Regions from separate parts of the Paenibacillus sp. FSL R5-0908 genome, predicted to be linked through region 1. Evidence: predicted binding sites of a transcription regulator. Region 1 holds the regulator's gene; each other region holds the start of a gene.
The links. Region 1 encodes LexA, which represses DNA repair genes until DNA is damaged. Its sites were predicted from a motif close to CGAACATATGTTCG; they were not measured.

Region 1 (10,228 bases):
ATTCTTTCCTGGGAAGGAGTAAGTTCATGCAAATTTTTATTTATATAGGATTGGGCTTTTTTATAATTTCAGGTATATGTGTTGGAGCCTTCACGACAGGTACACAACAAAGAGGTAACTTTTATTCGGAATCTAAGCAAGACCGTAAAATTAAAAACAAAGTAGCGAATGGGTCCGCTTTAGGTGGTCTTATTTCATTAGCTATAGCTGGGATTCTTTATTTGTTGTAATGAACGCAAAATATAAGAAGGAGGAGTGTTGCAGATGGTGAAGATTTTTAATGAAAATACGGTCTCATTTACTCAAAAACAGTCCCCGATCCCAGAGTTTGCATGGCATACAAGTGAAAGATTAGCTGAAATGGTGGGCTCCAAGCATTTAGTTTTTGATATCAGATCTTTAGATCCTGATAAATATTCTTATCCTTATCATTTTCATAGAAATGCTGAAGAAATATTTGTGATTTTAGCGGGAAAAGCGATGTTAAGAACACCCGAGGGTTTTACGGAGGTTACGGAAGGGGATGTAATATTTTTTGAAATGGGACCGGAAGGGGCGCATCAGCTTTATAATCATACGGATGCACCATGCAGGTATCTGGATCTCCGAACGAATCAGGGAATAGATGTTTGCGAATATCCAGACTCAGGAAAAATCAACATTTTACCCTATCAGGAAATCTATCAAGCGGATGAACAGGCGGATTATTATAAGGGAGAAGAGCATGTAAGGGAAAAATGGAATGGGGGAGCGTAATTGATTAAAGATCGTTGGTTTACAGTAACAGAAATTGATCCGACCACCTATGCAATCAGTGAATATGGACATTGGGAAAAGGTGCATTCTTTTTTACTCTTGGGGCAAAAACAAGGGGCGTTAATTGATACGGGATTAGGTATTGATAATATAAAAAGAATAACGGATCAGTTAACGGATTTACCTATCGCTGTCATAACTACGCATGTGCATGCAGATCATATTGGCAGTCATGAGCAATTCGAGACAATCTATGTTCATAAAGCGGATGAGGATTGGCTGATTAACGGAATAAAAGGCTTGTCCCTTGCCCAGATTCGAAAAGATATGAGCCGGGACATCACCCTTCCTGTTCCTGAAACCTTTGATCCTAACACCTACATACCTTTTCAAGGGAAACCAACGGCTCTTTTACAAGAAGGGGATGTGCTCGACATAGGCGGGCGCAAAATAGAAATTTACCACACACCAGGTCATTCGCCAGGGCATATCAGCCTTTTTGATCATGCCAACGGATATCTGTTTACAGGTGATTTATTATATGACGTTACGCCAATCTATGCTTTTTACCCTTCGACTAGTCCGGTTGATTTAGTGGCATCCTTAGAAAAGATTACTGAAATTCCAGGGGTTACCCAAGTATATGGCTCTCATAATACGCTGGGTCTAGATCCATCTATTTTGCAAGAGGTCAAGAAGGCAGTTCGTGAGTTGCGTGAGCAAAAGCTAGTGGCACATGGTACAGGCATTCACCAGTTTGACGGGTTTAGTGTGCAATTTTAGATCTTTCAATGTCGAAAACAAATGAGAGGTAAGGCGATAACAACTTAATTATTCAGATACGATTGACCTGAACAGTGCATGCAATTGTTGTACTTGGGAGTAAGCTTCCTTGTACTGGTTGTCGGATTGTTGAATAGGCAATAAACCCGGCAAGAAGGAAATACAATACACAGGCGTTTCTTTGCTGTTCATATATATTTTAAGCGTAAGCTCTTCTATCACATTAGCTTCTTCATCGGTGTCCTTAAGGACATTAATATCTGCACTTGTTGCAGTTGTTTTGCTGTTTTGTTGTCTTTTGGATACTTTTGAAAGGGTAAGTGCGTTAACCACAATCTCGGATCCCATTACATTATCAAAAGAGTATAGCTTTGCTACTGCTTTTTTGTTACTCTTCGGATTTTTGGTACCGATTGCCAATTTTTTATTAGGCTCGTTAAGTGCGATCAAGTGTGATTGATTGGGGGGAATGAATGTTTTGGTGAAAATGATGTTAAAAGATGAGGTCGCATTAACTAGCTTAGAAATTTCAGATGAAGCAGATAGCGTTTTCAATTTTATAATGGCGGCACTTAGAATTAAAACAACTCCTAAAATAGCGAATAAGTACATCAAGATAATCAGCATATAATCACACCTCCTAGTTATCTCATTAGACTCAAATTGTTGCTTATTGAAAGATATGCCTGAATGATCCCCACTAGTATCTTTTAAAAGGGAAATTCGTGGAATTATAGGATCGACTTCACGATTAACCCAAAAAAAGCACCCAGAGAAACCTGCCGATTCTGCAAATGATGCAAAATTTGGGGTTGCTGCAAAGGTGCTTTTTAAGGTAATTATGTAAACCTATAGAAAATTGAAGGCAGTGATATGATCGGTATAAACAATCAGCTGTTTGTATTCGATCGGAGTTCCATAACTAGCATAAGGTCTTACAGTAACGTCATTGAGGACAACAAAGTTATAGCTGAAATTTTTATCAGGGTGTTCTGCTCCCAAATAAGATATGTATTCGTCTACAATTACATCATCCATCAAAGATTTTAAATCAAATACATCCTCTTTGTTGGAGACGGTTGGAGAGACGATTCCCTGAATGCTGCCAAAAGCGGTGAGCAAATTCACTTTTTTTCCACTAGCTTGTTCATCATTTAAAAGTAAACCGGACAGCTTACCCAGTGCATCGACTTTAAAATCGACAAGGGTTCTAATTTTTGAATTATTCAAACTAAACACATCCTTTTCAATTTGCAATCCTGTTAACATTATTCGACATATAATCACCAAACTCCTAGTATGCTAATGAAAAAATACTTACTTATGTAATGACCCCCATTTTTTAATGTGATTTGGGGGTTGCCGAGTCTCCATTCGAATTTAATTTCTTATCGTTACTCGTGTACCTATAGGAACAATAGCAGCGAGTGCTAACACATCCTCGTTGTACATCCGGATGCAGCCGTGGGACACCTCTTTCCCAATGGATGAAGGGTCATTGTTTCCATGAATTCCGTAGTGTGGTTTAGACAGTCCCATCCAAAAGACACCGAAGGGACCCCCTGGGTCGGGTTGTTTGTTAATTATAGTGAATTCTCCCACTGGGGATTGGGTTAACATCTTACCGATGCCGACAGGGAAACCTCTAATCACAATATCATTGTCCAGAAGATATAACATTCGTTGAGTCAGATCTACAATAATTCGATAGTTGGGCATTATATGCAACACTCCTTTCTAATTAGGATATGAGCAGAACGCCTAAAGGGTTATTCATAGAAAATGACCATTTTAGCCGGCGAGAACAAATGTTCGTTATTGGTTGGGAAAGCAAAATACGTAGAAAAAAAAGGCTGGTCCGCATTTGCGGAACAGCCTTTTATGTTAGAAGTGCAAACTTAGTGGATATCTCGAAACAATCCGATGACTCTTCCGAGAATAGTTACGCGATTAAGGCGAAGAGGCTCATAAGCTGGATTCTCCGGTTGAAGCCGAATATGATCACGTTCCTTGTAAAAGGTCTTAACGGTTGCTTCATCTTCTTCGGTCATGGCTACAACGATATCTCCGTTGTCCGCCGTTTGTTGTTGGCGAACAATCACATAGTCACCATTCATAATGCCTGCGTCCACCATACTATCACCCATAACTGACAGCATAAATACTTTGTTGTCCCCCACATAGTGAGTAGGAAGTGGGAAGTAGTCTTCGATATTCTCTGTAGCAGTGATAGGTACCCCGGCGGTAACTTTACCTACGACAGGAATCCGTGAGATGGTCTGGGCGAATTGGTGAACATTCTCTGAATCCTCTTGGCCTAGTAATTCTATTGCACGTGGCTTCGTTGGATCACGACGAATAAGTCCCTTCTTCTCAAGCCGGTCCAAATGACCGTGAACTGTGGAGCTGGAAGCAAGGCCAACAGCTTCTCCAATTTCCCGGACGGAAGGTGGATAACCCTTGCTGCGGACTTCGCTTCGTATAAATTCCAGGATCGCCAGCTGGCGACTTGAAATCTTTGACATTGGAATCAACCCCATATAGTAATGTTTGGGAAAATTATAACATAGAACTACCGTTCGCACAAACATAAGTTCTAACTATTATAAATATTAATCTGCTAGAGTTAAAAAATGGTAGACAAGTGATAATAAAATGAACCGCTTGAGTCTCTCAAAAAAAAGAGAACAATTGTTCTGAAATAGTATTGAACAAAACACATGTTCGTGTTATTATGAATTCGAAAGTAAGAACAAGTGTTTGGAGGATGATGATTATGCTAAAATACAGTACATACCGCAGCATCTACGATAAGGCCCCAGTGGTTGAATCTTTAGGACATAATGACGTTGCCCGTAATTCCGCTAAGGTGAAAGAGATAACGGAACGTTTGCTTGGAGGGATGATGTCGTTGTTCCGTCAAGATTTCTTTATTAAGTTAATATTGATTATGGTGTTAGTATTATCTGGCCTAACAGTAGTGGGAAATGTATTTGCAGGATCGACGACTATAATGAAGGAAGAGAAGCGGATTGTGGTTGAACGTGGAGATACACTATGGAGTATTGCCCTTAAGAATAAACCAGCTGATATGAAGACAGTTGTTTATATAGAAGGAATTAAACGTTCAAGTGGGATTAAGAGTAGTCAGATTAACGCTGGAGACATACTTACTTTACCTATTTATTAATTTTCTGAGAACATAAAAGAATGACCAGTAGAGCTTGCAGGGAGTAGACCTTGACAAGCTCTTTTTCTCATGGCAGAGTTAGAATTAATTTATAGGGGGAGGGAAAGTATTGAATATTGATGAGTTGGTCGCGCGAATTAACGAATTGGCACGCAAACAGAAGAGCGTAGGCCTTAATCAAGAGGAAGTGGCGGAACGCGCCAAGCTTCGTGAAATTTACCTGGGGAATATCCGCAATAACTTCCGAGCACAATTAAATACTATTGAAGTAGTAGATAACGATGAGCATGAACAAGGTAACAAGGGGCTTAAACATTAGCTCGCTGTTCCTTTTCATAGATATTTCAGGATGACTAGGGGGAACGCACATGGCCCGTTCTTGGGAAAGAATGGTTCAACGCAACACTCAGCAAATCAACAAGCAAAGAAAGAAACAAGGCAAGGATACGATTTATGCCTCTAAATCTCCTACCCAGAATGCCGAAGTCTTTAAAGGTCGCAACATTGCATTTCCGGTAGTGTTAGTGATTCTTGGCACTATGTTTTGGGTAGTTGGTTCTATTGATCAGGCCAAAGGCAATGGCATGCTGGCTAATTGGCTGGGAGTAGTACTGTACTATTTACTGGCAGCGCTATTGTTCTTCCGTCGTCCGTACTTGAAGGTGGAAAAAGCAAGACTGTCTACTATTAAATTCAATCGTGAACGCGGGCTGCCAGCTGCAGATATTGAGAAAATCACCCTTTCGCGTGGAGCTGTAGTCATTAAGCATAAAGGGAAACGTACGAAATGGATTTTCACAAAACTTATGAATCGCTATGATACTAATGCGATGAGTACACGATTAGAAGCATTTGCTAAAGCTCACAACATTGAAGTAGTTCACGAATAGAACTAGACCAGTTAAAGGGAGAGGGAGACCTGTAATGCCAATTTCTGCTGTACTATTTGACCTTGATGATACATTGCTGTGGGATGATCGGAGCGTCGAAGAAGCATTTCGTTCTGCTTGTGAAGCCGCTGGGGATAACATTGATCCACAAGAACTAGAAGTTGCAGTTCGTAAGGAAGCAAGTAGCTTGTATGAATCTTATGAGACGTTCCCATTTACAAAGATGATCGGAATTAATCCATATGAAGCACTCTGGGCTAACTTTACGGCAGGTGAACAGCCTGAATTCCGTCAATTGGAGCAGCTTGCACCGGTTTATCGTAAAGAGTCTTGGCGTCGCGGACTTGCAGCGTTAGGGGTGGAAGACGAAGCACTAGCTGAGACCTTGGCAACTAAATTCGCAGCAGAGCGCAGAAAACGTCCATACATCTATGAAGAAACAATGCATGTACTGGAGCAGTTACGGGGTCAAGTGAAGCTTTTGCTACTTACGAACGGCTGTCCTGCACTGCAACAAGAGAAACTAGATGGTGTGCCAGAGTTAATTCCTTTCTTTGATCATATTGTGATTTCCGGAAGCTTTGGTAAAGGCAAACCGGATAAGGAAATTTTCCTGCATGCTTTAGAGCTTCTTGATGTAACTCCTGAGCAAGCAGTTATGGTCGGCGATAAGCTTACAACGGATATCCGTGGGGGGCTGGCAGCAGGGTTGACCACGGTCTGGATCAATAGAAAAGGTAGAGCACCTAGTCTTGATATTCATCCGGATCATGAAATCAATCACCTTGAGGAACTTCTTCCGCTAGTTCAATCCTTGTAAGATACACAGAGCTATTAGCTCCAATATAAAGACTTTATAAAAGCAGCGAGTTTCTGAGATCCTAAGAAACTCGCTGCTTTTCTATACATACATACTAACATAAAGATTTCATTAGATTTTTAAGTAAATGATTTAAGTCACAAGACTAATGCGGAATTGATGCAAAATACTGAAAAACCAATAATAATGTGTATAATAGATGGAGATGTATAACATGAATTGGTAGATTTTTATTATTCGATAATGATTGGGAGGGCTCCAAATGATGAGATCGAAGAAATTAGTCGCTGTATTATTAGGTGCAACACTTCTAGTACTAGGTGGATGTTCTTCAAATGGAACCAAGCATTCAGAAATACATAACATGAATATGAACATGTCTATGGAACCTATCAAAGTCGAACTACAATGGAGTCCTGAAGAAGTTGTTGTAAATCAAAAGGTAACCTTTGAAGCTGTGGTGACCCAAGATAACGAGGCAGTAGATGATGCAAAAGAGGTTCTGTTCGAAATTGTGAATAAAAATGATGAGGGACAGAAAATAGAGCTTAAGGGAAAGCTAATTGGTAAAGGGGTCTATCAAGCAGAAGGGACCCTTGAAAAGGAAGGACAATATAATGTCACTTCACATGTGACAGCCCGGACACAGCACTCTATGCCTAGCAAAGAGCTGTCTGTGAAACCATGATTCAAAGGTTCGCAACGGTTACTGAGCAATAACAGATAAAGCAGAGTGGAAAGGAAGGCTTTTCGAAATTCCTTTATTCTGCTAAACTTACTCTAATGTTTTACTGGGGGGACTATTAGTTGGCTAAATATACACTTGAGGAAAGCTTACAACAAAGGATTTTGATCCTTGATGGCGCAATGGGCACGATGATCCAACAGGTGCCTCTTACTGGAGAAGATTTTGGTGGCGATGAGCTGGACGGCTGTAATGAAATGCTGGTATTGACACGTCCAGAAGTCATTCAGACGATTCATGAGCAGTACCTCGAAGCAGGGGCTGATCTCATTGAGACTAACACATTTGGTGCAACCTCTGTTGTACTAGCGGAATATGATATTCCTCAGCGCGCACGTGAGATCAACCTAGCGGCAGCAGAGCTGGCTCGCAGAGCAGTAGACAAATATGACACACCTGACCGTCCGCGATACGTCGTGGGGGCTATGGGTCCAACAACAAAAACGCTCTCAGTAACCGGAGGCGTTACTTTCCAAGAGCTAGTTGATAGTTATGAGGAACAAGCAGTAGCATTGATCGACGGTAAAGTAGATGTTTTGCTGCTGGAGACCTCACAAGATACACTTAACGTTAAAGCTGGAAGTATTGGTATTCGTAATGCTTTTGAAAAGACAGGCATCACATTGCCGGTTATGATTTCAGGAACAATTGAACCAATGGGTACTACATTGGCGGGTCAGAATATTGAAGCATTTTATATCTCACTAGAACATCTGAAGCCTATCTCTATGGGCCTCAACTGTGCGACTGGTCCAGAGTTCATGCGTGATCACATTCGTTCGCTTTCGGAGATCTCCTCCGCAGCCGTGAGCTGTTATCCAAACGCAGGATTGCCGGATGAGAACGGACATTATCATGAATCTCCAGATTCTTTAGCTCGCAAGATTGCAGCCTTTGCCGAAAAAGGCTGGCTGAACATTGCGGGGGGGTGCTGTGGAACGACACCAGAGCATATCCGTGCGATGAAGGAAGCACTTTCTGAATATCCTCCACGCCCGCTGGCAGGTAATCATCCGCCTGCTCTTTCAGGTATTGAGCCTATCTATATTGAGAACGACAACCGCCCATACATGGTTGGTGAACGTACGAATGTACTTGGCTCTCGTAAATTTAAACGTCTTATTGTCGAGGGTAAATACGAGGAAGCTTCAGAAATTGCTCGTGCTCAGGTGAAGAGTGGGGCACAAGTTATTGACGTCTGTGTACAAGATCCTGATCGTGATGAGATTGAAGATATTAAGCTTTTCTTAGAACTGGTTGTGAAAAAGGTTAAAGTACCCCTGATGATCGATACTACCGATCCTAAGGTTATCGATTTAGCATTACAGTACTGTCAAGGTAAGGCGATAATTAACTCCATTAACCTTGAAGATGGTGAAGAGAAATTCGAGCTGGTGACGCCGATCATTCATAAATATGGTGCAGCTATTGTTGTGGGTACCATCGATGAGACGGGACAAGCCATTAAGGCGACAGATAAACTGGAAGTGGCTAAACGCTCCTATGACTTGCTAGTGAATAAGTACGGTTTAGCAGGAGAAGATCTTATTTTTGACACGTTGGTGTTCCCTGTAGGAACCGGAGATGAACAATATATCGGTTCAGCAAAGGAAACGATTGACGGCATTCGTTTGATCAAGGAAGCACTTCCAGGTGTTCATACGATCTTGGGCATTAGCAACGTCTCCTTTGGATTGCCGGAAGCGGGACGTGAAGTGTTGAACTCAGTATTCCTTTATGAATGTACAAAAGCTGGGTTGGATTATGCGATCGTAAATACAGAGAAAGTGGAGCGGTATGCTTCCATTCCTGCCGAAGAACGTCATCTTGCTGAGGAACTGATTTATAATACGAATGATGAGACGCTTTCTGCTTTTGTAGCTGCTTTCCGTGGTAAAAAAGTAGAGAAAAAAGAGAAGATTTCCAACCTGTCACTTGAAGAACGTTTAGCCTCCTATGTGGTTGAAGGTACAAAGGAAGGACTCATTCCTGATCTTAATGAAGCATTGACCAAATCTGGACCGCTGGAGATCATCAATGGACCGCTTATGGCAGGGATGTCGGAAGTCGGCCGGTTATTTAATAATAATGAATTGATTGTTGCTGAGGTACTGCAAAGCGCTGAAGTGATGAAGGCATCTGTCAATCACCTAGAGCAGTTTATGCAGAAGGATGAGACAGCGGTTAAAGGGAAAATTATGCTGGCAACCGTAAAAGGGGACGTGCATGATATTGGTAAGAATCTAGTAGAGATCATCCTCTCCAATAATGGTTATCAGATCATTAATTTGGGTATAAAAGTACCACCAGAGACCATTATCGAAGCCTTCCGTCGAGAAAAAGCTGATGCGATAGGATTGTCCGGGCTGCTTGTAAAATCTGCTCAGCAGATGGTGCTCACCGCTCAGGATTTACGTACAGCTGGGATCGATGTTCCGATTATGGTTGGCGGCGCAGCTTTGACCCGTAAATTTACGAAGACCCGTATTCGTCCAGAATATGACGGCCTAGTATTGTATGCTAAGGACGCTATGGACGGGCTGGATATTGCCAATAGGCTTATGAACCCTGAAGAACGGGAGAAGATTGCCGAGGAAATTCGTGTGGAGGCAGAAGCAGCGGTTGCGGTTGCGCCTAAGCAAGAACTGCCGAAACTAACCAGAGCAGTGCGTTCCAAAATATCTCCAGATGCCCCTGTTTTTGTTCCACCGGATTTAGAACGCCACGTACTGCGTAACTATCCATTGGGGCATATTATCCCCTATGTGAATATGCAAATGCTGCTGGGTCATCATTTGGGGTTACGGGGTTCTGTAGAAGCCCAATTAGCTGCTGGAGATCAGCGGACTGTTGAACTGAAGGGTACCGTAGACGATATTCTCCATCAAGCGATGCTAGAGGGTACCATTACTCCGCATGCTATGTATCAATTCTTCCCTGCACAATCGCAAGGGAATGATATTATAGTGTATAATCCACAGAATACGTCCGAGATCCTGCATACCTTTACTTTCCCAAGACAAGGCGTAGAGCCTCATCTGTGC
Region 2 (10,228 bases), 1.3 Mb from region 1:
CGCCTCAGCTTCTTTTTCGAAAAATCCATGATGCCCAAACCGTCAAAGATGTTCTGCGCAAAGCCGTTCGTGACGAGAAGATCGCCAACAACATTAGCTACCGCGAGCAAATTTAAGATGTTCATACGTAAAAAAGCCCCGGAAAACCGGGGCTTTTTGCTTGCGCTTGTACACTTGAAGTATCTTTTTTAAGGAAGATAAAATGCCCCCGCTGGGATAACCCCCTTGGTCTGGCTCGGACTCTCCCACTGCAAAACAACCCGGGCGTCGCCCGCATTCTCATAATACTCCACCTTTATTTCATACGGCTTACCTGCTATCAGGTTTATGCTCCCTTTTCGTTCCTGGCCGCTCTGATTCACCCAACTATCAATGACTAGCCTGCCATCCATCCATACCCGTATCCCATCATCAGAGTAGGAATAAATGGTATAAACTTCGCTAAAAGCTGCCGTCAGCTTCCCACTCCACCGCACAGAGAACGCATCTACACGAATGGCAGGATCAGGCGAACCTTGTCTCCATGAAAAGTTAATATTGGCATCCGTGCGCATCAGTGCAGGTGTGCCGCTAAGCGTCATGTTATTGTAGTATTGCCCACAGAGTCCACTCTCCAGCACACTATCCCCGATAGCAGTGAAAGCGGCGGCCTCAGCAGCATACTCCTCTCGTGTGAATAGCATTTTGTCGTTCATAAAAGCTTTTATCACAGCATCGGTATTCTTCTCATAGAGAAGTTTCCCCCACGTCAGCTGATATGACCATTTAGGCTGCGTTTTGGACAACAGTTCAGCAGACGGAAGCTCTCCATTCTCACCAATCGCAATCAGCTTGCCACGACCCAGATCCCATAAATTATCATAATGGCTAATCTTGAAATCCGCGTCATAAATGTCGAGTGCCAGCACATCTACCTTATCACTGCCCGGATAGTATTCTGCCGGCTCATCACACCACTGATTTTTTGCATTTGGACTCCAAACCCACAATAAATTATGCAGCTTATGATAATTGGTAAAACGATCGAACATAAGGTTCCACAATGCAGCGTAATTGCTCTTTTGCCCCCACCAAAACCATCCACCATTCATTTCATGATACGGCCGCCAAAGTACAGGAACCCCTGCGTCATTAAGCTTTTTCAGCGACAGGGCTATCTTATCCAGATCAGCTAACAGAGCATTATACTGGGTGGTACCTGGGGTTATATATTTATCAAAATCAGCATTGCTTAGACTCGTATTTACATTCCCCCAAGTTGGCGCTGTCCCCGGTAATGCAGCATGATAACACATCGTTACGATCCCTCCGGCCCTAGACCAGCGTATCGCACTGCTGACGACCCAATTCCGTTGATTGTCAATTAGAGCCTGTGACTGATTATTGATTGCGCCCAGCTCGTAGCCATGCAGCGCAGCATATTGCCCGCTGGTATTTTTAAGCTTCTCCATGAGCTCGTCTGCACTTTCCAAATAATCATGTTGGCCGCTTATCACACCCTTTCCCTGCAAGTAATAGAGGGTATTCAGCAATAGCTGAGCCGAGGACGACAGCCCCGAATCCGCCGGAGCCATTTGTAATCTGCGAAAAGCCATCTGCCACTGCACATCGCCCACGAACCTTGATGCTGAATCAACCATCTGACGAATAATCCGCTGCTCCATCTATTCTCACCATCCTTTTAAATCTTTTTAAGTTATAGTATGGGGACAATAGTGACATGAACTCAGCGAATGGACATGAAGTTGTAAAATAAGTTGGGACGATATAAGGAACTGCTGAATAAATTCACGGCTCAACAAAAAAAGGAGCTCCGCGGCTCCTCATTATTTCTTATCTTGTGTACCTTAAAGGCAATAGTTCAGTGATTTCATATTTAGCTAATCGGTCATCCTCCGATACAATTATCTTGCAGTCTATTCCGTAATCCGCAATTAACTCTCGGCACATGCCGCAGGGAGAGACTACTTTAATCTCTTTATCCTCGCTGTCTGGATCAGAATGCCTTACCGCAACAATCGTATCAAATTCCTTATAACCTTCGGATATCGCTTTGCCAATCACCATCGCTTCTGCACAGACTGTAATCCTCCCCATGCTGGCTTCCACATGTACCGCTGTAAAAATCTCTCCTGTTTTAGTACGAAGCGCTGCACCCACATGGTGCCGTCCCCATTCATAACGCCTGGTAATTATATCTTCGGCAGCCGTAATAAGCGTCTGATCCTCAATGGTAATTATGTACTCCATATCCAGTTCCGTCCTCCTTTATTTTACCTAATTATATTAAATCGCACTGAATTATGATATAAGATATACTATTTTAAGTGCCAAAAAAGGAGGAGCAGAATTGAAAGTAAAAAAATGGATCTCCAGTCTCATCATTGTTGCATTACTTGCTTTGGCTAGTTACTGGTTTGAACTAAACGGAGAGCCTACAGACCCCTCGTCTCCATCCGATTCGAGTGTTGTTCAGCTAACCTTCCCATCAGACCGCTATCCTGAGACCGCCAAGCATATTCAGGATGCCATTGCGAAAGGTGAATCCGCCACATGTACGATTAACCGAGAGCAGGCTGAAGAGAACCGTAAAGAGTCCTTAAAAGGGATCCCCACTAAAAAGGGGTATGACCGGGATGAATGGCCAATGGCTATGTGTAAGGAAGGCGGCGTTGGTGCCGACATTGAATACATAACGCCAAGCGATAACCGCGGGGCAGGAAGCTGGGTTGGCAATCAGCTGGAGGATTATGCAGACGGAACCCGGGTAGAATTTATGTTTAAATGACGATCTGTCTGACCTGCCCCAGGCAAGAGAATAGCCCCACCTGGCATTCGCCAGATGGGGCTACACTGCACATCAGCTAACTTAGAATAAGCAAGCTTTAGTGATGATAACCAGCAAGATGAAAAGTACCAGAATTGCTCCTGTTGAAGTCCAAGGACTACACACCGGACCTACTGATGCTGGACTTACTACCGGACCTACGTTACAACCACAACCATGTTCCATTCCCATTTTCAATTCCTCCTAATGATTAATGACTACAGCACAAGATATGTAAAAAGGAGATAAGCCGTTTGGGCGAATTGGCAAACAAATGCCAATCACCTAATGAATTGAAGGTGGACAGTCGATAAACAGGATATACACAAAGGAGGTGCAATATGGATATAGCTGCATTATCAATGGCAATGAGCCAAGCATCCTTAGCTCAAAATGTTGGGATACAGGTCATGAATATTGCCAAGAATCAGGCTGAAACCCAGAGCCAAACCATGGTGGAAATGCTGGGCAAAAGCGTTGCTCCGAATTTGGGAAAAACACTTGATATTAGTGTGTAATTGCTTTATGCTAAGGATACATGAGAACGAACGTTCCTATGTATCCTTAGACTTTTTTTACTCTACATAGCCCTTCGGGCTTTTCTTTTGCGCATTTATACGAACATACGATCCCATTATTGATTTATTAGTGATTTTAAACGAGGTGAATAAGTTGGAGAACATGAAATCATATTATCAAATGACTGTGCTTGAGAAATGGACGGAGGATTTATACAAGCGATTAAATCTTCATCAGCCTTCACAAATTTCAATATCGTATATTGCAGAGCGGCTTAATATCTGGGTTCATTATTTGGATGTGAGAAGCAAGAGCATTGAAGCGTCTGCAGGGATGTACAGCCTGTTTATCGACAACCGCCTTCCAGGCAATCTTCAACGACTAGAGTTTCTTCATGAACTGTGTCACCTCCTTCGCCATGGCAGTGATAATCAGACCTTGATGCCAGAGCATTTCACGCGGGCACAGGAGGATGAATCCGAGCGTTTTATTTTGTATGCGGCGATGCCTTACTCCATGATCTCCCGCATGACATTGCCTGAGCAACGGGAGGATGCCATCTCCTATCTCGCAGCAGAATTTCAAGTTCCTGCCGAGCTGGCCTTACAGCGGATTGATCAGATCCAAAGACGTGTGTTCCAAGGGCAATTATTGGCCGTGATGGGAAGAAACGAAGAACGACTGACACATATTCGCAACGGATCACGGAGATAATAAGTTTAGTTGCAATAGTGCTCTGCATGTTCATTTATGGTGGAATTTCTCGTGAGGGGGAACGACATGGAAGCCATTAAAGTAATTGAATTATTACTGACTCATCCGGATTATAATGTAGATGCAGTACACCCCGAAATCCCGGATTTCGTGGGCATTGAGACGATTGAGGTGGATCACGAAACGGGGACCTTCTCCATTTTATTGCAAGAACCCAAAGAAGACTAAAAGAGAATTATTATTCTTCATAAGTTAAAAGGCAGCAAATATAGTATGTCCCGGCAATTCTTCGCCTACGCCTGGTTTACTATCGGTATTTGCTGCCTTTTTGTATAATCTGTTATGCAGATACAAACGGTCTCACACCCATAAGAATTAGAATAACGAATACACCTACAATCCCAAATTACAAACTATAAAGATTTTCACCCCCGGCAGCCTCGGACTTGCCTGATTCTCCAGCATCTTAATTCGCTGCTCCAGCTCCAGTATCTTCTCTTCTTCCTACGTCATATATCTATGAATGACATAATAGTCTCTGTGTATTATCTTATACTATATACAAATTATCTATATGGAGGGAATTAATGAAGAAAAATACAAAACTAATCTTCATCGTTCTAATCCTTTTAATCTGTTGAATAACATCCTTAGCCTTCCACTCCTTCCGAAATCATATGAACAGAGAAGTCATTCATTATCTAGTAGAGACGAGAAATTATAAGAAGGAAGATTTTGATAAAGTATACACCCAGATCGCCAAAGCTCCCCTCGTAAGTACCACGGTGATTTTCGCAGACGAACCCTACGCAAGATACTTTTATCGAAAAGAAAACGGAAGGATCTTTCAATACAGCAGGGCTCCTGTTAAAGGTAATGATCCTAGCTATACATATAAACATATCGAGGAGAATCTCCCATGAAGGATTTGCTCTATTAAAAAGACGCGTTTGTCCAGCAGTCAGCATCAGGGCTGCCTCGGCAAACGCGTTTTTTTGATCTTCCCTGCTCTAAATAAGTAACCAGCGTTTGCGTAGACAATATTGACGTGGTACTTAGCAGCTATCGGACACAGTTGATCTTATGCGCGGTATAACCCTCCATTTCAAAGTGTAGCGGACCTTATAGCCTTTATTTGCATGAAAAACACCATATAAGAGCCCCTTTTTAAGGAATAGCGTCACTGGGGTCCGCGAACCTGCTCAAAAGCCTATTTATATGCAAATAGCGACTGCTGAGTCCCTAACCCTCTGGAGATAATTTATGAATAGGCATTCTCTACTCTCCAAACACAAAGAAATTTTCTCAGGAACAAAATGTGACCTAATGCCGTCCTAAATGGTGTTATAGGTAAAGGGGGGCACAGTATCATGCAGCGATCCATGACCCGGCCGGGAAATCATGTGATGAAGAGTTACGAAATCTACGCAGATATGCTGTTCCGGATCGCTTTGGTCCATCTAGGCAACCGGCAAGATGCCGAAGAAGCCACTCAGGATACCTTCATCAAGCTAATAGAAAAAGCGCCGGAGTTCAAAGATGCCGAACATCAGAAGGCATGGCTGATCCGGGTAATCACCAACCATTGTAAAACACTACTGGGCAGAGGCTGGCGCAAGCGCGAGGTTAAGCTGGAGAGCGCTGAGCCAATTGCGGCAGACAGCCCCGAGGATTGGGCTCTGCTGCAGTTAGTTATGGCGATGCCCATGAAGTATAAAACCGTAATCCATCTTTATTATTACGAGGACTATCCCATCCAGGAGATCAGCAAGATTCTGCAGATTAGTCAGTCTGCCGTGAAGATGAGACTTCAGCGGGGACGGCAACTGTTAAAACTGGAGCTGGAAGGAGCGGAACCACAGTGAAGGAAGATCAGTTTCGAACATCATATAAGAAAGCGGTGGATTCGATGAAACCAGGTGAAGAGATGAAAAAAGAACTTTTCGACAAAATAGAGCAGCGGCAGGAGCGTAAGCGTCCACGCAAAACCGTTTATATCGCGGCAAGTGTCGTGCTCGCCGCAGGAATCGGCCTGGCTGGGCCTAGTATATGGCAGCAGTTGAACAGTCAGAGCTCCCCGGGGCAGGTTGCCCAGGTAACTCCGGGTGCAAGCAATGCTGGCAATTCGGGCACAGCTACATCGGGCAGCATTGTCATTCCCAAGCTGAAACTGCCAGATAAGGAATCTGGCGTGAAGGCAGATATGATCGCCTTGGTCGTGTATAAAAATAATATTTATACACAGTCAGCGACTCGCATTGACGCTGCCGATGCTGCTGCTCTGCGCGGTGACAAGTTGGGACGCACTACAGGCGGCATCAATGAATGGAGCGGTAACGACGAATATATTGAGTTAGCCTCGAACATCGGTGAAACGGATCTCTATTCCGTGAAGGACTATGACTCCAGCTTCCTGATTATGTCCTATTCGGAGATCAACGGCGAGGTATTCGCCGAACTGTACGAGCACACGAACGGCATCACCATAAACAGCGGCGCCGACCTGTTCGGCAAGCTGAATCTTGAAAGCCGAGTTACTTCAGCTCAATGGGAAAGCTTCAACAGCTGGAACAACGGCCTCCAGCAGCAGGCGCCAATCGCCAATGACGAGGCGCTTGATGGCTTCCTGACAGCCCTCCAAGCTGCCAAACCACTGGCAGCAGAGCCGCTGATCGAGCAAGGCATCTACGACAGCGAAGACCACAAGATCATCTATTTGCAGCTGGAAGACAACGCCCGAGTAGAGCTGACGCTGTTCGGTCAAGGACTTGTACGCTACGGTCAAGCACCGGTATTCTTCGAGGTCGAATCCGGGGCATTCCAGCAGCTGTGGGACAGCATGAAACTTTAGGGATGTTGGTGGAAACCCAGGGACTGCGGTTGGGACTGCGATCGGAAGCAATTGAGAACCTCGTTTCGGTCGCCGTGCTCTCCATTGAACAATTTAGCTGGCTGCTAACAAAAACGGCGCTGCTTCAAAACCATTTCATGGTTTGGAGCAGTGCCGTTTTGTACTTTACTGTATGGTTTATGAGCCCGCATACTAGATATGCTTGTTGTAGAGGTGAGACTACTATTATTACTTTAAAGGACGATTCTCGCTGTGAATTCTGCAACTAAATCTGTGAAGAGCACGGCACTAACGAGCTAACGAACTAACAAACGAACTAACAAACGAACTAACAAACTAACAAACTAGCGAACTAACCTCTTCCAACTCGAGCTATCGGACCCATATGACGCTATTGGCTGATTTTCAGCCTTTAGAGCATGGTTTCGGACTCCAGAGACACTATTCCTTAGAAAGAGGCGCAAATGCGGTATTTTTATACCAATAGCGACTATGGAGTCCGTTAGAATTGCAAATGAGGGAAAAAACCGCTTTAAGGGTCAGCTGTGTCCGATAGGGAAGCCTCGTTCACTTAATTGTTATCGAATCAAATTTCAAAGGAAAGCAGGGTCTCTCTCGGTACTTCCGATTGCTACAAAAAAATGGAACGCCCACCATGGACGCTCCTTTTTTTCTAATTCGTCTACAAAATTCTAGCAAGTTACGCATTTACACTTTCCGTTTTTCGATCCTGTCTTGCGTGTAATGTTTTCATCACAAATCTTGCTATCGGCTGCGCAACCAAAAGTTCAATCCAAAATGCTATTCCAAAGTTTCTCGGCCAGATGTGAAGGAAGTTTTTAAGTGGATCCAGGCTTATTTGTCTCGTCCCAACCCATGTGCCAATAATTGATAGTAAAATAGATAACACCGTGACATTCAATAAAGTATTCAACAGAATCCTTGCATTAAATCCATCGGTTTGTCCCATGAATTTTGGCATCACTTTCCCAACAATCGGTCCTGCAACTAATCTTACGGATAAAACTACGATCATCCACATAAACGGAATAACCTTTAGTGTATCTATATACACTTCCTTACTGAAGCCGCGTTCCAACCCCACAATAATAGGGGCAATAGTGTTAACTGAAATGATTGAAATAATGAGTAAAAATAGTATACCTTCTTTTCCGTTTCTGGGCAGTCTTGTGTCTCCATGCATGTTTGTCATCTCCTAAATAATATTTCAGATGGCAGACGTATCATGAGACATATATTTTTGGCCCAATAAAAAAGACCAATATCTCTACACACTGATTTAATAATTATAACATTTATTTAAAATGAATGTCAGACCTTCTATTTAAATTCTTCAAATCTCACCTGCTGATAGCGAATAGTTACCTGTATGCGCCTTGGGCAGAGAAGTCGTAAAAATCGTCAATTGCTGTTCAATATAAAATCTAGTTACCTTCAGATCATGCTAAAATTTTATATGTATTTCCCCACCTAATAAAACCTCCAGTATTCATTTCCGCGATTTTTCTGAGTCCCTTGTCCAAACACAATGAATCTCAATTCATATATATATAGCAAACTAATAAAGAGGTGAAGCTCATGGCAACAACAACAGGCATTATTACGAACACAGGGACTATCCCAGCATCCAACGTGCTCATTAATATCGATAATGACAACCTTAGTTTTTCATCTAACGTAGTCTATCACGTTTACGTATGGAATACCTTGGTTAGTAAAGGTTTAGTCTACTCCAACTCATTAAATGTTAATGCGAACACCAGCCAGTTTCTCAGTTTTAATATCGCAGGCAATTCAGCTTATGAAGTCCAATTTCTCGTTACTGGAAACGCACCGGCAGACACGATTATTACGGTATTTGGAACGGATTCGTCAGGAAATGTCATCCCCCATCAAAGAGTGCTGCAATCCGAACTAACTTTCATAGCTCAGCTGAACCCGTAAGTACCGAAAAATCTATGACGAAAGGAGCTTCGCATGGTTAATATTCAAATTTCGCCGAGCGCAAGCACTCAATTCGAGCCCACCATCGCGGTAAACTGGCTTAACCCGTCCGTTATGGTCACCGTAGCTGTAGATCTTCGATCAGGCCCTCCCAATATTGGGTTATACAAATCTATTGACGCAGGTAGCACTTGGACAACAACGTTATTACCGTTACCTGCGGGATTTACAGGCATCGAAGCACCACATATTGATTATATTTTTCCGAATACGTTCGTCGTATTGGCTCACGCCTTCGATTCAGACGGTCTCAGCGGATCGATCGTTTCCTATACCTCTGCCGACAATGCCTCTTCATTCGGACCGCCAATCATCGTGAATCAAGGGTTTGGACAGTTTGTGAATGATGACCAGGTGGTCGTTGTCACCGACAAAGCTGGATCAAGTCCCTTTTTTGGAAATGTATATACAGGTTATACGCATGATTACAACACACAATTCATACCGGGAAATACGATATTTTTCAATCGTTCCCTAGATAACGGTAATACCTATTCCAGTCCCTCCCTGCTGTCTTCGGTCGAAGAATTCGAAGAATTCCCCGGTATAGCAATTACATTAAATGGGATTGTTATCGTGGGATGGATCAATCAGCCTCCCGGTAATACTGATCTTAAAATTCGCACATCCTCAGACGGTGGGGTCACTTTTACTCCTGAAACCATGGTCGCGAGCGTTGTAGTCCCACCAGATCCATTGCCAGGATATACATTTAGATGTCTGACATACCCTTCCCTCGCAGCAGATATTTCTAATGCACCGACGACGCGAGGGAATGTCTATGCTGTATGGCAAGATTTTCGAGAAGGTTATTCTGATATTTTTCTTGCTACCTCCACTAATTTTGGCGTGGATTGGGGGTCACCAATATCCATTACAGGTAGTCCGGTGGGCTCCCAAAACTTTTTCCCAGCCATCACCGTTTCCCCTGCGGATGGTGCAATATTCGTTACCTATTACACTAATCGAGTCAATCCCCTCAACCTTGATGTTTATCTAGCAACATCTAGAGATGGCGGTATGACGTATACAAACACCCGGATAACAACAACTTCCTTTGACGTCACCGGTATCCCCCTAATTGGGGACTACATCGGTAATGCCATCGTCCCCCAAACAGGCCGGCTAGTGAACGTATGGACAGACACGCGGACCGGTACAGAGAACATCTGGTTCGGTGATAATCAATAAGCTATTAATCAACTTCTGATGTTTAATTAAAAGGATGTTAAGTTAGTATATCCATCTTCAATAAAGGATGCCGAGCGAATATGCGGCATCCTTTATTGCTT
Region 3 (10,228 bases), 1.4 Mb from region 1:
TCGGTACGGCTCAATCGCCACATCCCCCTCTGTAATCCGTGTCCCGATATCAGAGATCGTCCCTCTAACGGAGGATAATAAATGGCCCCACTGCTCTGGTGTAGCTACTGAAGCACTGCTATAAAAGCTGCCGTCAGCTTTTACTGCTACAGGCACAATAGAAGAATACCCTTTGTCTAAAGTGGTATCCATCAGGGAAACAACCTCACGATCTGCTGTAAGCAGTCCTTTCATCTTGAAGCGTTTTAACAGCTCTTGCTCAGCCTGTTCCTTGTTCATCCCGTTGGATGAGGTTAACAACGGATCATGCACATGGAAATAAAGTGTACCTGCTGGAAGTGCCTGCTGCCCCAGCCATTGCTCCGAATATGTCAGCAGCACATCCAAATAAGTCAGCATTTGCAGCGACAATCCATAATACACCTCATGCAGCTTGAGATCCTTTTGACTCGATTTATAATCAATTACCCGCAGAAGAATGCCGTTCTCTCCACGAGCCATGTCTACACGGTCAATCCGGCCAACGACCTCCATCACACAGCCATTCGGCAGCGTAATTCTTAAAGGCGGCAACTCCTTATCCGGTCCAAAATCCAGCTCCAGCCCTACTGGCTCAAAGCTGCCCCGGCGGGCGTGCTCGCCCAGAATCACAGAAGCACGTCCAACAATATTCTTAAGCTTACGGGAGATGTACCCGTAACGTTTGGAGCTCATTAGAATTTCACCCTGCAACATCGGAGATAGCCGTTCTACTGTCTCACTGGCCTCACGCCGACATTCATCCGGAGACAAGCTGCCCCAACCCCGTCCCTCTTGTTTCAGTCTTATCGCCATATCACTTAACGCAGCATGGAACAGCTGTCCAATATCAGGTGCTTGCAGCTTATATAACTGGCGCTCTTTCAGTCTTAGTCCGTAGGACGCAAAATGGGAAAATGAGCACGCAACAAATTTCTCCATCCGGGATACACTGCCCCGCAGTGTTGAGCCACCATACAATCTGAGGCTTGTGCCACGCTTGAGCTTCGTTCCCTCATTACGATAGAACAGTGAGCTTAGCAAACGTTCCAATTGAAATTTACGATCTTCGTTCTTAGTAAACCAGTTATACACATCCCACCATAGCTCCGGAATTTCTGTCCCCTGGCGCCACTGCCGCAGCTGCATAATCAATGCGCGAAGACTCTGTTCTGGTTGACCAATGAAACCGAGATGAATAGGATCTCCGACTTCTGCCGGTAGTCCCGCAGGGGGAAGTGCTGACAAGCTAAGCTCTTGAACCCTTGGGAACATTCTATGCAAATGCCGGATAACCTCAGAGGGAAGGAGCGCTTTGCCCTCATCATCCGCTGTAGCGTAGCTAATCCAGAGCTTTCGGCTTCCTGTCGTTAGTGCATTATAGATCAGAAACCGCTCGTCCAGCAGTTTACGAGAAGCGCCGGGAGCAAGCTCCATTCCAGCATTCTCTAGTACGGAGCGTTCACCTTCCGAGAGAATTCCATCTTCCTTAAACTGCGCAGGCACAACACCTTCATTAAATCCAAGCAAAAAAGCGTATTTGACCCCCGTTGGGCGAGTCCGATCCATATTGCCGACCAATACTTGATCCAGTGCGGGCGGAACTAGTCCCATTTTAAGTTCAGCAAGTCCTGTCTCTAGAACGCCAGTGAACACTTCAAACTCAAGTCTTTCATTGCCCATCATTTCTACTATCTGATCTAGCAGATCAAGTACCGCACCCCACAACTGGCTATGTTCCCTAGCCTTCTCGGGTTGGCCCTTCTCCATAGACTTAACACTGAGTTTCTCCAGCTTCCGTGCAACATCCGTCTCTTCAAGCAGCTTGTACATTGCCGTACATAGTTCAAGGCCGATTCGGCTTTTCTGGATTCGTTTCTCAAAAGCAAATAATGGACCTGTTATACTAGCACGGCATCGTTCCATAGTAGCAAGCAGTTCATCATCCATCTGTCTGCCGCCTTCCAGCGACAAGCTAGGAATACCTTTCCAGGAGCGCCCATCTGTCCAGCGGTACCCCTGAATCCCACAAGCCAGCACATAGTTTTCTAAAGCATCCATATCCTCACGCGTAATACTACCGTCTAGCGGAAGCAGAAGCTCCGTCTTTACACAACGGAATACATCCTCGTAACGCCAGCGACGACGCACTACATCCAACGCGGAACGTATAAACTCCACTAGCGGATGATGCAGTTCGTTCACCTTCTGGTCCAGAAAAAATGGCACTCCATAATCTTGGAACAACGGCTGAACCAGCTGCGCGTAATCGCCAATATTACGCATCAATACGGCCATTTCGCCATATTTTGCACCTTCATCCCGCACCAGTCTAGTCATTTCGCGCAGGGCTCCCTCAACCTCTGCTCTGTGCGAAACTGCGGCGCCTATAGATATAGCCTCTCTTGCCAGTTCATCCGCACCTATCCAGGCCTTCCGGCGATCATATCCCCGTTCAAGGTGAGCAAGTACTGGACTTTCTTCAAAACGCGGCAGAACCGTTGGCTCCAACAGCTCGTCCCATACATCAATGCCTAGCTCTTCAGCAATTCCACGCAGTTTAATGTAAGTAACCGCAGTTGGGTGAAACAATTCAAGCTCATTCAACTCATCTCCATATGGGTAAGGACGATCAATTGTAAGTGAAACCGTCAGCTTCGAAGCTTGCTGCATCAATTCTCGAAGCACTACGAATTCCTGCGGAGTAAATCCATGGAACCCATCTACCCAAATCTCTGACCCGCGAATGTAGGAGGAATCTGGAATATGCTCAGCCAGTTCTGCTAAACGATCCTCTTCATCGATATAGAGACGGGACATTTCCTTCTCTAAATCGCTAAATACCAGCTGCAAATCATCCAGCTTCCCCTCAAGAATAGGACTTCTTGCAATAGCTCCTCGCATAGCGGACAACTGCTCTTCTAAATCAGTGGAACCCAAACAGCAACGCTTCATCTCCGTGTGCAGTTGGTTCAGACGTTCCACAAAACCCGGTCTGTCTGCTGAGGCACCGAACAATTTCAGTTCCTCTTTGCGACGACTGATGATTTTGTAAATCAACATTTTCTTACCTTCTTCACTGATTGGCAGGCTTGCACTGCCACCAGTTTCCTGCTTCACACGATAGGCCAGCCGCGAAAAACTCAGTGTCTGCGCCCGAAGGCTTCCCTTCACATTCCCTGCGGTCAGAAGCCCCCGTTCTGCTCCAAAAGAACCTTGCTCTGGCACAAGAATAATAATCGGCGCACCAAGCGGTTCCTTCTCTAAGGAAGAAGAGATAGATTCCCATATTTTTGTTGTCTTGCCACTGCCCGAGCGGCCTAGTAAAAAGGTTACCGGCATAAATGATAGACTCCTTCCGTAGCGGAGAAAATATATAGAATACAAGGTGAAATATCCACCCATTGATTACACTCCAATTAAAAAAGTTCAGTGATTCCTCGTCCCCTCAGTATATCATAACCACACTAATCGGAACATGTGTTTGCTAGTATTTTCTAATGTTTTACAAGGGATAAACAGCCACGAGTACAGATATAAAAAAGCAAACCTCCGGATTTTGGCGGCTTGCTTTTTAGGGTGTTTAGTTTTGTTGTTAATGCCAGATGTGCAACGTTAGATTGGAGCTGCCAATGTCGGAGCATAGGGTAAATGTTAGACTGTTCAGCGTTCAAATTCCACATTTTCGGCTAGGCTTGTTTCATTAAGTACTTACGGACCCAGGAGCCGTTATTCGTGGATTCAGTGCTGTTTTGGAAACTTTTCGGACCCCACTGACGCTATTCTTTGAAAATGTGTTGCATAACGGGTGTTTTTGGGGCAATAGCGCCTTTGGGGTCCGTAAGAATTCAATAATAGGCTGTTTACGCTAAATAGAGTCATCTGAGTCCGTTGGCAACTCCTTGCCTTACAGTCGACTCACGGCCACCCTACGACCAGCCCTTTTATCCTACTTGTTACTCGGCACTGTAAACCTTTTTGACCTTCAGGCTTATTTTTTACTCCGCACTTCAAAAATCGCAAACTTCAGATAGTGTCCTTCGTTAACGCCAAGTATTTGTGGGTGGTCTTTGCCTGCGGCCCGCCATTCCACAAGTCTCAACACCTTGCCAGCATCTTTAGCTGCATCGGCAATCGTTTCGAGGAACAGATCTGGCTGCATATGGTAAGAACAGCTTGCGGTAACCAAATAGCCGCCTTCGTTCACCAGCTTCATCCCGTGCAGATTGATATCCTTGTAACCACGGCAAGCGCCAGCTACTGCACTTTTGGTTTTGGCAAACGCCGGAGGGTCCAGGATGACTACATCCCAAGTTCTTCCTCCACCTGCCGTCATCGGCTTGGATGTGTCGGTTTTGGCTGTTTTGCCTCCGGGTTTAGGATTTGTAGCAGCTGCTGCCGTCTCTGTTCCACTTGCAACTGTCGCCCGTTCAGAACGTTCCTCTAGTCCTTTAACCTGATTCCGTAGATATGCAAAAGCATCATCCACTACGAATTCAACACGATCGCTAAAGCCGTTCAGCTCCACATTCACTTTGGCACTCTCAATGGCGTGAGCTGAAACGTCAAGGCAGGTTACTTTTTTCGCGCCATACTTGCAGGCATGCAGCGTGAAGCTGCCCGTATGCGAGAAGCATTCCAGCACTGTCGCACCGTCCCAATAAGGGAACGTTACATGTTTGCCGCTCTTATTAACTGGTAAGGTCTGTAGTGAACCATCCTCAGTTTCAATTTCCTGTAGCGTAATGCCGCTTCGTCCTCCCCAGCCTTTCATGAGCGGAGCAATGGAAGCTCTATTCTCACGTTGGTCAAAGAAGTAACCTGTCTTCTGGCCTTCTTCAATATCAACGACCAGCTTCAGGCCATTCTCACTCACGGTCACATGCCTTGGACATTCCCCGTACAGCACACCCGTTGTCTGCTCCATACCTTCAAGCTCGCGCACACTAACATCACTGCGCTCATAGATTCCGCGCGGTGCCATAACCTGCACCAATGCTTCGACGATTTCTGCACGCCGCTTGTCCATTCCGAGGGTAAGCAGCTGTACAACTAAAATATCACCGAATCGATCTACAATGAGCCCCGGCAAAAAGTCCGCTTCACCATAAACCAAGCGATAAGCATCCGCACCCGGAAGGAACCGATTTCTGTGTTGCAGACAATTCGCGAACCGTTCTGCAAAAAAAGCTGTATCCATGATCGCAAGGGGTCCCTGCGATACAATTCTTACCCGAATCTGTGACGCTGGATTGTAATATCCTACGGCCAAAAATCGGCCCTGATGATTAAGGACATCTACTAGTCCCCCTGCTTCCGGATTCCCTTCTACTGATGCTACTTCACCTGCATAGACCCATGGATGGCCCTGTTCCAGTCTTTTTTTGCGATTGCGTTCTAAAATAACCGATGGCAATGACTTCAACTCCCTGTTTTTCTAAAAATGTTTTTATACATGTCCCATGCAATACATTCATATATTGGTGTACAACCCTCGTCCAAAGGAGTATGCCCTATGTTCAGTGATTTGCTGTTCCCTATCATATATGGTCTTGTTATCTTTCTAGCCGGCATGAAGCTGATGGAAACGGCGTTGTCCAAGCTAGCGGGCCCTCTATTAACTACAAGCCTAAATAGAGCTACCTCAACACCTATTAAAGGAATGATTGCCAGCAGCCTGTTGTCCGCCTTACTCCAGAGCAGTACTGCTGTAACGGTGTTGACAATCGGCATGGTCAATGCCGGCCTGCTCACTTATGCCCGCACACTTGGCATTATCCTGGGCAGCAACATCGGCACCACATTAACTACAGAATTGATCGGACTTCAGATCAATACCATGGCCACGCCCCTGCTGGCAGCCTCGCTCAGTCTGTGGGCAGCGGCAGTTATTGCAGGCGAACTGCCGCCTACATCGCGAGTGGCAGAGCTCTGCCACAAAATATCCCCGCCGCTGCAATTTATCAGTCTGGCTGTATCAGGCTTCGCCCTCGTCCTATGGGGCATCGCTGTCATGCAGTCTATCGGCGGAATACTTCAGGAAAGTGGCTTATTCCTCTGGTTCCTAAACCACGCCGCTACTAGTGCTATATGGGGGCTCGCCGCTGGAGCGTGCCTAACAGCCCTGCTCCATAGCAGCGCTGCTGTCATAGCTATGGCTATGAGCATTGCCGCCTCGGGTGCCATGCCGCCTGAGCTAGGTATAGCCATTGTGCTAGGTGCCAACGTGGGCACCTGTGTTACAGCAGTCATCGCTTCCATCGGCGGCACGTCATCCGGCGTCTTCGTCGCTTGGTCCCATGTTGCGCTTAATGTAGGCGGTGCACTACTATTCTTGCCCATGATCGGGCTGCTACAAGCAAGTGCTGCATGGATTGGTGGAGGCCCTGCTTCACAAATCGCCCACGCCCAGACCATTTTCAACGTAGTCTGCTCACTTCTAGCACTGCCATTATGCTACCTGCCTATATGGTCAAAACTGGAGAAACGTCTTCAGTCTTAACAAAAAGGTGCCGTTTATTATAATCCCAGCTTTCCACAACTGTATTATTATACTTCAATCGAAAATATTATAAAACCGCGAACCGTCGTAAAAAGTGATCACCGTCGAGAAAATTCCAATCAGCGCAAACAAAGCCAATGCAAAATAATCGTCTCTCGTGAACGGGCGACTGCTATACCAAGTTCGTTTGGTCTCAGTGCCAAAACCGCGCAGCTCCATAGCGGTACTGATATTTTCAATTCGCTCGATACTAGTCAGAATTAGGGGCATCAGAATCGAAATGATATTTTTTAGCCGCTTAGGCAGCTTTTCTTTTCTAGAAATATCTATTCCCCTTGCTTGAGCAGAAAACGATATATTCTCATAATCTCGTTGAATATCCGGAATGTACCGCAGTGCCAGCGATACAGAATATGCAATTTTATAGTTCACTCCAACTCTATTTAAGGATGCTGCAAATTCACTGGGATTGGTCGTTAGAAGAAATAATAATGCCATAGGAATGACCACCGCATATTTCAGGGCAATATTGAATTGATAAAATAGCTGCTCCCAAGTTACCGTATACCGGCCTGCAATATGCATAATATCATGACGTGTCCCGTAAACACGTACGCCCTCCAAAGGTGAAAAGATAAAGATAGCTATATGATTAAGCAAAAAGAAAATCAAGATAAAATATAATACAAAAGCATAATCCTGAAATTGAACTTTGGAAATTCTAAAGGCAAGCAAACTAAATAACAGCATCACCATTAGACATCTTGTATCATATGTAATCATCCCCGTCACAGACCACACTACAAATAAAATCAATTTAGTAGCGCCGGTAAGACGGTGAATAGGTGAATCCTGCTTCGTAAAAGTTAACATTTTGGCCTTCATCCGCCTCGGCTCCTCCTATCATACGCAATGAACCTTCTAACGAACGCCTGCGGTTGTTTCAATCCAGCTTTTATAGCTAGGGCAAAAAGCGAGGTTTCCTTCAAGTTTGCTTTTTTCACCACATCAGTATTCGTTAATATTCGCTCAGGGCTATCATCCGCAAGCTTCACGCCATCAGCTAACACTATAGCTCTATCGGCATATTCCAGCATCAAGTGCATATCATGCGTAATCATAATGACCGTCATCCCCTGCCCACGTAGCGTCAAGAGAAACTCCATCATTTCGTTATAATGCCTGTAATCCTGAGCAGCAGTCGGTTCATCCAAAATGATCACTTCCGGCTCCAGTACCAGAATGGCGGCAATCGTGACCCGTTTCTTCTGGCCGTAACTGAGCGCCGAGATCGGCCAGCTGCGAAAAACATAAAGTCCGCACACCTTCAAGACTTGATGGACGCGTTCACGAACGAGCTCCTCAGGGCAACCTCGGAGTCTTAATCCTAGGGCAACCTCATCATATAAAAGTGTCTTAGAAATCATATGATTGGGATTTTGCATAACAAAACCAATCCGCTCAGCCCGCTCCTTAATCGTGTCCTGAGCAATATCACGCCCATGCATCCGTATTGATCCGGAAGTAGGTTTATAGAAGCCACAAATAAGCTTGGAAACTGTGGATTTCCCAGCCCCATTTCGCCCCGCTATACAGACCATCTCTCCTTTATGAATACAGAGATTGAGCTTATTCAGCACCTGCTGATTTTTTTCGTATCCAAAAGAAATATCTTGCAGTTCAAGGATGGGTGGGCTCTCCAGCTTATCCTGGCGTGACTGATTGCACTCATACCAGATCTTTAGTTTATTAGAACACGCCTCCAACTCTATATCGTTCACATGCTGCGGATTCATATTTGCTGTAATCGAACATCCGGCATACTTCAAAGCCGTTAAATAAAGAGGTTCCCGAATGCCCACTTCTGAAAGCAACGTTGTGCTCAACAGTTCTGCAGCCGGCATATCCGCCGCAATACGTCCTTCATGGATCACAATAATACGATCCACCGCCCGATGCAGCACCTCTTCAAGACGATGCTCGATCATAATAACGGTTTTACCTGTCTCTTTATGCACTCGATCAATAAGCTCAATCGCTTTTGTACCGGTATAAGGATCTAAGCTTGCCAGTGGTTCATCAAAGAGCAGGATGTCCACATCACCTACCAGAACACCTGCCAGGGTCGTTTTTTGCTTTTGTCCACCCGATAACTCCTGAGGAGAAGAGGCCAGAAATTCGTGGATATCCACCGCTCTTGCGGCAACCGCCACTTTGCTCATCATTTCTGTCTGCTGAACCACATGGTTCTCTAGACTGAAGGCGATATCCTCACCAACCGTTAATCCTACAAATTGTCCATCCGGGTCCTGCAATACGGTACCTACCTGATTGGACAGCTCTGCGATACTCAGATCCTTCTGCTCCTGGCCTAAAATCCGCAATGAACCTGATATTTCCCCTCTGTAAGCAAAAGGGATGAGACCATTAATGCAATGAGCCAGTGTACTTTTCCCAGAACCTGAGGGTCCCACGATAAGCACCTTCTCCCCTTCAACAATCGTTAAGTTAATCCCCTGTAGTGTGGGTTCCTGCTGCGCCCGATATTGAAAGCTGAAATCCTTAAATTCAATCATTACTTTTTTCATCTGAGACCTTCCTCTGGGTTAATGTGAAGAGAAAAAAGCCGGTGATTTCCACCGGCTTTTTAGCTTGGATTTGTATTCCACTCAAGCTTCTCTAGTCAAGCTGCCCTGTTTTGTTCTTGTCTTAGCATACGCAATGGCTAGTAAAGATCCGATCACTGCCACCGAAGCTATATTTAATGCACCTGCGGTCAGTCCTTGCGTAAATACTTTATTCACGGGTTCTGCATAGATCAGAATATCCAACACTGGGGCTACAAGGAACCAAGCTACAGCATTCGCTGCAATCTGAGCCAGATTAAAGCGTATTATTTCCTTCCGTCCGAATTCCCCGTCATGAATAGCGATTCTAGCTACTAACAAGCCAATAACGAGCCCTACAATTCCAGATGATATGACCCAACTGAACCATGGCGATCCATAAGATATCGTATCCTTCAGGGTATGCCCGATCAGGCCTATAAATAATCCGGCAAACGGGCCGTACAATAGGGAGAACAATGCCAGTAATGCGTATGTAGTCTCGATGTTAGTGTTTGGAATACCCGAAGGAATCGAGCCGAATCTCCCCAATATAACGAATAAAGCAGAACCAATACCAATCGCTACAATCGTCTTGATCGACAACACCTTTTGTTTTGCCATGTTTTTCATCTCCCCCAACGCATCTATTATGTTTTATGTGATTATACATCGGAATAGTCGGAATTACTATAGAATCCAAATAAAAAAATCTGCAAAGCAACATAATGTTGGCTTTGCAGATTCATAGTTGATAATTCAGATCCTATTCTCTATTACTTCACTGTCACTGATACTGTAACTGTTTTGCCGCCTAGCTTTCCTTTAATAGATGTCGTTCCTTTACTCACAGCTACAATCTGACCACTTGCAGATACTCTCGCTACAGAAGGCTTGGAGCTGGTCCATACCGCACTTCCAGTAACAACAGCAGTCTTACCAGTATCATACTGTGCAGTCACGACTACATTCTGAACGGCTCCCGGAGCCATTTTCAGTCTGCTCTCATTAACGGTCAGCTTTGTTAATTTAGGAACTACAGTAATTTTGACACTAGCAGCAATCCCTTGGTAAGATCCTGTCAACGTAGCAGTACCTTCTG

Region 2: MKZ09_RS25645 (ImmA/IrrE family metallo-endopeptidase) is a predicted target of LexA. The motif match lies at 3,446-3,459, and genes of this name have one in related genera.
Region 3: addB (helicase-exonuclease AddAB subunit AddB) is a predicted target of LexA. The motif match lies at 3,492-3,505, and genes of this name have one in related genera.

What each region holds. Positions count from the first base shown of each region.
Region 1 is NZ_JBBOUV010000001.1:4,308,417-4,318,644, reverse strand. It holds gene MKZ09_RS19755 (DUF5316 domain-containing protein) at 27-230, shown strand; gene MKZ09_RS19750 (cupin domain-containing protein) at 265-756, shown strand; gene MKZ09_RS19745 (MBL fold metallo-hydrolase) at 757-1,539, shown strand; gene MKZ09_RS19740 (hypothetical protein) at 1,588-2,166, opposite strand; gene MKZ09_RS19735 (hypothetical protein) at 2,389-2,769, opposite strand; gene MKZ09_RS19730 (L,D-transpeptidase) at 2,920-3,258, opposite strand; gene lexA (transcriptional repressor LexA) at 3,438-4,064, opposite strand; gene MKZ09_RS19720 (LysM peptidoglycan-binding domain-containing protein) at 4,316-4,729, shown strand; gene MKZ09_RS19715 (DUF896 domain-containing protein) at 4,839-5,048, shown strand; gene MKZ09_RS19710 (hypothetical protein) at 5,098-5,619, shown strand; gene MKZ09_RS19705 (HAD family hydrolase) at 5,654-6,439, shown strand; gene MKZ09_RS19700 (FixH family protein) at 6,702-7,127, shown strand; gene metH (methionine synthase) at 7,307-10,228, shown strand, end outside.
Region 2 is NZ_JBBOUV010000001.1:5,613,478-5,623,705, forward strand. It holds gene MKZ09_RS25615 (PH domain-containing protein) at 1-116, shown strand, start outside; gene MKZ09_RS25620 (glycosyl hydrolase) at 189-1,664, opposite strand; gene MKZ09_RS25625 (cytidine deaminase) at 1,834-2,250, opposite strand; gene MKZ09_RS25630 (NucA/NucB deoxyribonuclease domain-containing protein) at 2,351-2,788, shown strand; gene MKZ09_RS25635 (hypothetical protein) at 2,870-3,019, opposite strand; gene MKZ09_RS25640 (YjfB family protein) at 3,169-3,345, shown strand; gene MKZ09_RS25645 (ImmA/IrrE family metallo-endopeptidase) at 3,509-4,060, shown strand; gene MKZ09_RS25650 (hypothetical protein) at 4,127-4,288, shown strand; gene MKZ09_RS25655 (RNA polymerase sigma factor) at 5,431-5,925, shown strand; gene MKZ09_RS25660 (hypothetical protein) at 5,922-6,911, shown strand; gene MKZ09_RS25665 (hypothetical protein) at 7,612-8,115, opposite strand; gene MKZ09_RS25670 (hypothetical protein) at 8,511-8,876, shown strand; gene MKZ09_RS25675 (sialidase family protein) at 8,910-10,127, shown strand.
Region 3 is NZ_JBBOUV010000001.1:5,739,283-5,749,510, forward strand. It holds gene addB (helicase-exonuclease AddAB subunit AddB) at 1-3,360, opposite strand, end outside; gene MKZ09_RS26190 (class I SAM-dependent rRNA methyltransferase) at 4,010-5,434, opposite strand; gene MKZ09_RS26195 (Na/Pi cotransporter family protein) at 5,534-6,520, shown strand; gene MKZ09_RS26200 (energy-coupling factor transporter transmembrane component T family protein) at 6,575-7,405, opposite strand; gene MKZ09_RS26205 (ABC transporter ATP-binding protein) at 7,402-9,108, opposite strand; gene MKZ09_RS26210 (ECF-type riboflavin transporter substrate-binding protein) at 9,190-9,750, opposite strand; gene MKZ09_RS26215 (Ig-like domain-containing protein) at 9,903-10,228, opposite strand, start outside.